One region of the Lonsdalea populi genome, then DNA from elsewhere that is predicted to be linked to it. Evidence: predicted binding sites of a transcription regulator. Region 1 holds the regulator's gene; the other holds the start of a gene.
What was found. The regulator LexA, encoded in region 1, represses DNA repair genes until DNA is damaged. The targets are predictions, from matches to a motif close to TNCTGTATGTACATACAGNA.

Region 1 (4,214 bases):
CATGCTCATACCCGATGTAAATCGGCACCAGCGTGATAGGCCGCGTGCCGCCGCGCAGCATGGCCTGAAGCGTCATCGCCAGCGTACCGGTTTTCGGATCGAGCAGGCGGCCGGTGCGCGAGCGCCCGCCTTCCACGAAGTACTCCACCGAATAGCCGCGAGTAAACAGTTCGCCGAGATACTCGCGGAACAGGGTGGAATAGAGCTTGCTGCCTTTGAAGGTTCGGCGGATGAAAAACGCGCCCAGGCGGCGGAAGATAGGACCCGCCGGCCAGAAGTTGAGGTTGATGCCCGCAGCAATGTGCGGCGGCACCAGCCCCTGGTGGTACAGCACGTAAGAAAGCAGCAGATAGTCCATGTGGCTGCGGTGGCAGGGAACATAAACGATTTCATGTCCGTCCTGAGCCAACTGCCGTATTCGCTCGGCGTTGTGGACATTAATCCCCTGGTATAGCCGGTTCCAGGTCCAGCCTAGCACGCGGTCAGTGAGACGCACCGCTTCATAAGAGAAGTTAGCAGCGATCTCTTCCAGCATCGTAATGGCGTTCTGCTGGGCTTTTTCTCGAGAGATTTTCTTCGATCGTGCTTCATCATCCACCGCTTTGGCGATGGCTTTCGATGACAGCAGTTTTTTGAACAGCTCCTGCCTGACCGGTAGACGCGGACCGACGGTGGCCAGACGCAGACGAGCGAAGTGCATCCGCGCCACACGCGCCAGCTTATGGGCGATGGTGGTGTCCGTGCCGTGCTCCGTCGCCATGTAGCGCAGCGAGACCGGCGTTGAGAAGCGCACGAAACTGTCGCGTCCCAGCCACAGAACTGCGAAAAACTTTTCGATGCCGTTCAGCAGACGTAGCTGAGGCGCTTCCTGCTGATGGCCTTCTCGACCCGGCGAACGGCCAAACATGACTGAAACCGGCACCATCTGGACATCCAGCGACGGATTGTCTCGATGCAGATCCAGATAGTCGTGGAAAAGCTTGATGGATTTCTCTTTGGGCACGTAGTAGCGAAATACGCGCGGGCCACTATTGACGAACACATAGCTTGGCAGTGCTTGACCGTCGACAATCAAGGGTTCAAGCGGATCCTGCAGCCCCAGCGCAAGGCACTTTTCACGCAGCGTCAGTAAGTCCGCTTTGGAGTTGTAGGGCAGAACGTAGAAAATAGGACGTGTAGGATCGATGTCCAGCTCAGCGATCGGATCCAGAGGAATGATTTTGCTCTTTACCAAAAGTTTCAGAGGGAAATTCAATAACTTATAGTAGATTTTACGCCAACCTGACATAACAACTGAGAACCTCTTATTAGCAATGCGCCGCAAGGATAACAGAAACCTTATCGGATATCTGTGGTCATGAGACAATGGGGTGACGCGAAAATTGCGTTTGAAACTAAATAAAAAAGGAGTAAGCAAGGATCATGAATAAGGCGACCGGGATTACCCGCCTTGTCAAGGCAACAGGCTATTCGTTGCAAGGACTTAAACAGGCATGGAGGCATGAAGCGGCCTTTCGTCAGGAAACCATTCTTACTCTGGCAGGCATTATTATTGCCTGCTGGCTGCCAGTTTCAATATTAGAACGGTTATTGTTGATTGGCGCGGTCGTGCTGATTGTGATCGTCGAGTTGCTGAATAGCGCTATCGAAGCCGTGGTTGACAGAATTGGTAAGGAATATCATGAGCTTGCAGGGAGAGCGAAAGATTTGGGGTCGGCGGCGGTGCTGGTTGCTTGCCTATTGGCGGCCGTAGTCTGGGGTGCCTTGCTGTGGGGGCATTTCGCGTGATAGCTCTCGTGAATGACGCCAAAAAACAAGGTACAACGCGATTTCTCAGTTCCCTTGGGCAGTTTCCCTGTATATACTCACAGCGAAACTGTATAAACAACCAGGGGGCGGAATGAAAGCTTTAACGACCAGACAACAGCAGGTTTATGATCTTATTCGCGATCATATCTCACAAACCGGTATGCCACCCACCCGAGCAGAAATCGCTAAACAACTGGGATTCCGCTCTCCCAATGCCGCTGAAGAACACTTGAAAGCTCTTTCTCGTAAAGGTGTGATTGAGATTGTCACCGGCGCGTCCCGCGGTATCCGTCTGTTAATGGAAGAAGAGTCGCTCGGCCTGCCTCTGATTGGTCGCGTGGCTGCAGGGGAACCGCTGCTGGCGGAACAGCATATCGAATGTCATTATCAGGTCGATCCGGCCATGTTTAAGCCAAACGCCGATTTTCTGCTGCGTGTGAGTGGTATGTCGATGAAAGATATCGGTATTCTGGATGGCGATCTACTGGCTGTGCATAAAACGCAGGATGTTCACAACGGTCAGGTGGTTGTGGCGCGCATTGAAGATGAAGTTACGGTAAAACGATTGAAGCAGCAGGGTAATAAAGTGCAGCTGTTGGCTGAAAACAAAGAGTTTGCACCTATCGTCGTCGATTTGAGCAAGGAAAACTTTTCCATTGAAGGGTTGGCCGTCGGCGTCATTCGCAACAGCGATTGGAGTTGATCGACCTGGTTTGCTGAACGCCCCGTTTATACCTCTTCCGTTGCGTTTGGTCTTTCTCGCCGAACGTAACGGTTGAAATGAAAACCGAACCAAAGGTTCCCCGCAAGCCTGAACCTCAATCCCTTCTCAAATTTACTATCTTCCTCAGATTCCATTCTCAGTACCACCGTTCGGCGCGATGACGCCGTACCTGCACTTTTTGCTGCTCAGCGCTTTTTGAGGACGATACTGTGGTCGTGGTTGCAGCTGTCGCGGTGATCACAGGCTTCAATTTTCCTGCATTCAACGCACAGGCCGTGCGCTTCAACTACACTGTGGCGCAGGGAGAATCCCGTCTGGAGCGCAATTTGTTGCAGTATTTCTTCAACGCCTTCAGTAGGGCTCTCCGTGACTTGGCGGCAGCGGTCGCAAATAAATAGTGCCGAGGTATGGCTGTGTTCTTCGAAATGGTGGCACAGCACGTAGCTGTTGGTGGATTCCACGCGGTGAATGAATCCTTGTTCAAGCAGGAAATCCAACGCACGGTAAACGGTGGGGGGCTTAGCCTGAGGTTCAGCGACGCGCAGTAGATCCAACAGGTCATATGCGCTGATAGCGCCTGGCTGTTGGACCATCAGCCGTAGCACTTCCTGACGCTGCGGCGTAAGTCGAACGTTGCGCTGCTGACACAGTCGCTCAGCATGGGCAAGAAGTTTGGCCGGATCGGTTGAATCCATCGCTATAACTCTGAAGAAAGTGGTGAGGATGATAATTTATCTTACCATGACTCCGTAGAAACGCCGAGTCAGGAGGGGAGCGCGTTACGCCACCAAATCGATCAACAGCGCCCGCATCGGCGTTTTTGCCTGCAGGGTAATGGCCGTCTCCTGCTGAATAAAGGCGCCGTCGCCGCAATGTAACGTTTTGCCCTCATCGGCTTTGCTACGGATGCCAAGTTCACCGTGGATGGACTGAATGTAGGCGCGATTACCCTTCAAGGGATGCGTCAACGATTCTCCGGAGGACAGATCCAGATGGTAAACCCAGACCTGTTGTCTTAGATGCAGGCTGCCGTTTTCGTCGTCCGGAGAAGCCAGCAATTGAGCGCGCTCGCCGTTCAGCGTCATACGTTGCAGCGCGCGATTTTCGCGTGTCGGGCAGGCATCCAGCCATAGCTGAATACGGGTCAGCGGCGTGTCTTTGGCAATATTCTGCTCGCTGTAGCTGAGGTTGGGCTGAGTCGCCAACAACATGACGTCGCCAGCTTTGGCTTGCGTGTGGTTGCCATTGCTGTCTCGATATTCGGCTTCGCCTTGCAGAAGAAGGTTAAGGATATCGACACGCGGATAGGTCCGCGCCTGGAAGGCGGTCTTGGGGGCCAGGACTTCCTGATTCAACACGCGCAGCGAACCGAATCCCAGCAGGTCAGGGTCAAAATAATGACCGAAAGAGAACGTGTATCGCGCCTGCAGCCACCCGTAGTCAGCCTTGCCGCATTGTTCTGCTGCTCTGCTAATGATCATGGTGTCCGGTCCTCGTAAGTATTCGACCCTGCGAGGGTAATAGGCTGGACGGTAGATTGTAAGCTAGTTAATCTGGTGGGGACGTTCAAAAATCCTGAATGAGAATATCTATGTCGAAAGATCGAGCGTTAACATTGGAAGCGTTAAGGGTGATGGATGCTATCGAGCGTCGGGGGAGCTTTGCGGCGGCGGCGGATGAG
Region 2 (4,214 bases), 1.9 Mb from region 1:
TTAAATCTGTCAGATATTACGTCCCGTGCTATCTGGGTTTTCCAGCCAGGCGATTTATTTGATGAAGGAGAGTAGCTAAAGGTGTACTTCCGTAGAGCTGCATCGCATCGGTATTGATGCTGATGGGCTGTATTGCGCTGGGCACCCGCATTTAGTCGCGATACCGGCTGTATTCGGGTCGATGAAAGTGAGGCCCAGCGGCTACTATCGTTGCTATTGATACAACCCCGCACTTCTCCATGAGAAAGCGGTGTGACTTGTATTACAGCGATGCCAGCGTGTCGGCGATCACTTTTTGATAGGGCACGGTCGGGCGTCTTAAAAGACGGCTCAGCGTTTTACTGTCATCAAACAGCGCGCCTTCGGCGGCACCCGCGTCGGAATCAGCCAGCACATCGGCCAGCCCCTCCGGTAGGCCCGCGCCCTTCAGCGCATTCGCAAACGCTGCGACCGGCAGATCGACGTAGCCAATCGTTTTGCCAGACTGATTTGAGATTTCCGCCGCAAACTCCGCCAGCGTATAGCTGTCGTCGCCCGCGAGTTCGTAGACTCTCCCCGCCTGATCGTCCAGCAGCAAAACGGCCGCTGCCGCACTCGCGTAATCCGCCCGCGCCGCCGATGCGATGCGGCCTTCTCGCGCAGCGCCGATATAGGCGTCGTGCGCCAAAGCCGGGGCAATGCTGGCGGCGTAATTTTCGGTATACCAGCCGTTGCGCAGCAAGACAAAAGGCACGCCGGATGCCTTCAGTGCGGCTTCCGTCTGGCGGTGTTCCTCGGCCAGCAGCAACGGAGAGGTATCCGCACGCAGCAGGCTGGTATAGGCGATCAGCCCGACTTCCGCCGCCTTGGCGGCGTCAATCACCGCACGATGCTGCACAGTGCGCTGACCCAGTTCACTGGAGGAGATCAGCAGCAGTTTATCAACCCCCTGAAACGCCGTGGCCAGCGTCGCCGGCTGGCTGTAATCCGCCTGGCGAACGAGCACGCCGCGATCGGCCAGATCCTGCGCTTTCGACGGGGTACGAACCGCAGCGACGATCTGATCCGCCGGAATTCTTTTCAGCAATGCTTCAATGGCAAGACGGCCTAACTGACCTGTTGCACCTGTTACTGCAATCATAATGACCTCCGTTTAAGGTTGCAGGACACGCGGCGACTGCCCGCCATGCCCACACAGTATAGACATTCACTTCATAGACCGACGGGACTATAGAGGATACACTCTCTTTTAGTAAGTACTTACCTTTTGGTAAGCCTGAACTTTTTATCAGGATAAACGTAATGCGTACCCAAAACAGCCGTGAACTCGGTCCCCATCATGATGAAATTCGCTACGGAAAATTGTTGGACGCCAACTGTCCTTCACGGGATGTACTGCAACATATCGCCAGCCGCTGGGGCATTCTGGTGCTGATTGCATTGGACGAGGACACGCTGCGTTTCAGCGAGCTGCGCAGAAAAATCAGCGGCATCAGCGAAAAGATGCTGGCGCAGACGCTGCAGATGTTTGAGCAGGATGGATTTGTGCACCGCAATATGTTGCCCGTGGTTCCGCCGCACACGGAGTACTCACTCACGCCGCTCGGGCGCGAGGTCTACGCGCGCGTCATTCAATTGGCGGATTGGATTGAGCTAAACTTGCCGAAAATTATGCAGGCCGGACAATAGCTGTCCGCAGCGATAACATTTGCCTAAACCGTTTAATTTCCTCCGCCTCAAATCACACTAACTTCTCTATATCGTGATCGAAAGGCAGTATGCCGCTTTTATTCGAGGATGAAAAATACCAACAAGACCACCATGCACAAACTAAGAATTCACACACGATATAGTCAATTAACGTTAATGGTTAATAGTGCTCAATAGTCTTATTGAGTAATGCATAGAATGCTTATTTTAATGGTGAGAATTAATTAACGGCGTGGCCTTTGTCGTTTTATTTACAGCACCGGAAAGACTTGGATAAATAAAAGACAAAAACCGCTTAAATTTAACGTATGGTGTAGATAAATAACGGTAAAACTGCGATACATTGAGCCAAAACAAGGCCTCTGCAACTCCCAAAAAATGTTGTTTGTCATTGAATAATAGACGTAGCGGTCTCTGTTTCGTCATTATCAAACGTTGCCATTTTATTAATAAAGAAATAAAAATACTTATTCATACCGATCACACGGGGGGACACGAAATAACGCAGATGTTTCGCCATGTACTTAGCAAGATCATATAACCTCTTCGTTAATACACCGGCAGTGATGATATGCCTTGCCTCTCTGTCGCCCCGAAAAAATAAAAAATCTTTTTAAATCAGCGCTGCGCTTAATAAACAAAAAACACCTCTACACAACCTACTTGGCCTGTGATTATACTGTATAAAAAACCAGTTAAAGAGGCTTTCATGCGTTCATACCGTTTGCTCCTTCCACGGTGGGATTCCCCTAAAATAAGTCTTCCCTTATTCGGCGATCGTTGCGTGGCCGGCTTTCCTTCTCCGGCGCAGGACTATGTCGAAAAATCGCTGGACTTGAATGAACTGCTGATCAAACACCCCAGCGCAACCTATTTTGTGCGCGCCAGCGGCGAATCGATGGTGGATGTCGGCATCCACGACGGCGATCTGCTGGTCGTCGACCGGTCGATAAACGCCGTTCATGGCGATGTGATTATCGCGGCGGTCGACGGAGAGTTCACGGTGAAAACGCTGGCGCTGAAACCCCGGCTGGCGCTGCTGCCCATGAACCCGGCCTATGCCCCAATCTATCCCGATCCCAATGCACTGGAGATCTTCGGCGTAGTGGCGCACATCATTCACAGCCTGCGGAGGTAATGTATGTTTGCGCTGGCCGACGTCAATGCGTTTTACGCCTCCTGCGAAACCGTGTTTCGCCCTGACCTGAAAGGCAAACCGGTAGTGGTACTGTCCAATAACGACGGCTGTGTGATCGCGCGCAACGCGGAAGCCAAACGGCTGGGGATTCCGATGGCGATGCCCTACTTCCAAATGCGTCAGCGGCTCCGGGAACAACAGGTGACTGTTTTTACCTCCAACTATGCGCTCTATGCCGATCTCAGCGCCAGAGTCATGACCACGCTGGAAGCGCTGGCGCCACGCGTCGAGGTCTACAGCATCGATGAAGCGTGGATGGACATCTCGGGGATTGATGTCACCTTGTCGTTTGAACAGTTCGGCCGGCAGGTCAGAGAGGCCGTCCACGCCGCCACGGGTCTGACCGTCGGCGTAGGAATGGCGAAAACCAAAACGCTCGCCAAGCTGTGCAACCATGCCGCCAAGCGCTATCCCGCGACCGGCGGCGTCGTCGCGCTCACGCATCCGGTCCGGCTACAGAAACTGATGTCGCTCACGCCCGTGGAAGATGTCTGGGGCGTCGGCAGAAGAACGATGCGCCGGCTGCACACGCTGGGTATCACCACCGCACTGGATCTGGCGCGTTCGCCGACGTCGTTTATCCGCAAGCACTTCAGCGTGGTGATGGAGCGCACCGTCCGCGAACTGCGCGGCGAACCCTGTATTGAGTTTGAGGAGGAGACGCCCACGAAAGAGCACATCGTCTGCAGCCGTTCTTTCGGCGTCCGGATCACCCGGCTGGAGGATATGCATCAGGCCGTCTGCCGCTATGCGGAACGCGCTGCGGAAAAGCTGCGCGCAGAGAAGCAGCTCTGCCGGCAGGTCGCTATCTTCATACGTTCGTCTCCCCACGCGCACAACGAGATCTACTACGCCAACAGCGCCAGCGAACAGCTGCTGTCGGCCACGCAAGATACGCGAGATATCATGGCCGCCGCCGTGCGCGGTCTGGAGAGGATCTGGAAGGAAGGGCCGCGTTATATGAAAGCCGGCGTCATGCTCAACGATTTTTCGCCGCTCCACCGTACCCAACTGCATCTCTTCGATGACAATCCGCCCCGACCCAACAGCACGGCGCTGATGAACGTCATCGATACGATCAACCACGCCGGATCGAGCAAAGTCTGGTTCGCCGGTCAGGGCATCTCCCCGACGTGGCAGATGAAAAGAGAGATGCTGTCTCCCGCCTACACGACACGCTGGAACGAACTGCCCATCGCCAAAATCGCTTAGACGGGCGTCACGGATTGCCCTCTTTCGTCGTGGGAACGTGATTACCGGAGGTCGAACGGCGCGCTGCGGGTTAATACCCGATCGATGACGTTGAGCGCGCCTTCTTCTTCATTGC

Region 2: umuD (translesion error-prone DNA polymerase V autoproteolytic subunit) is a predicted target of LexA. The motif match lies at 2,367-2,386, and genes of this name have one in related genera.

Annotation. Positions count from the first base shown of each region.
Region 1 is NZ_CP065534.1:3,283,950-3,288,163, reverse strand. Features, by position in the region: gene plsB (glycerol-3-phosphate 1-O-acyltransferase PlsB) at 1-1,288, opposite strand, end outside; gene I6N93_RS14530 (diacylglycerol kinase) at 1,420-1,788, shown strand; gene lexA (transcriptional repressor LexA) at 1,901-2,512, shown strand; gene zur (zinc uptake transcriptional repressor Zur) at 2,719-3,228, opposite strand; gene I6N93_RS14515 (pirin family protein) at 3,313-4,014, opposite strand; gene I6N93_RS14510 (LysR family transcriptional regulator) at 4,125-4,214, shown strand, end outside.
Region 2 is NZ_CP065534.1:1,348,572-1,352,785, reverse strand. Features, by position in the region: gene I6N93_RS06020 (SDR family oxidoreductase) at 263-1,120, opposite strand; gene I6N93_RS06015 (winged helix-turn-helix transcriptional regulator) at 1,282-1,668, shown strand; gene umuD (translesion error-prone DNA polymerase V autoproteolytic subunit) at 2,399-2,827, shown strand; gene umuC (translesion error-prone DNA polymerase V subunit UmuC) at 2,831-4,099, shown strand; gene I6N93_RS06000 (Cof-type HAD-IIB family hydrolase) at 4,141-4,214, opposite strand, start outside.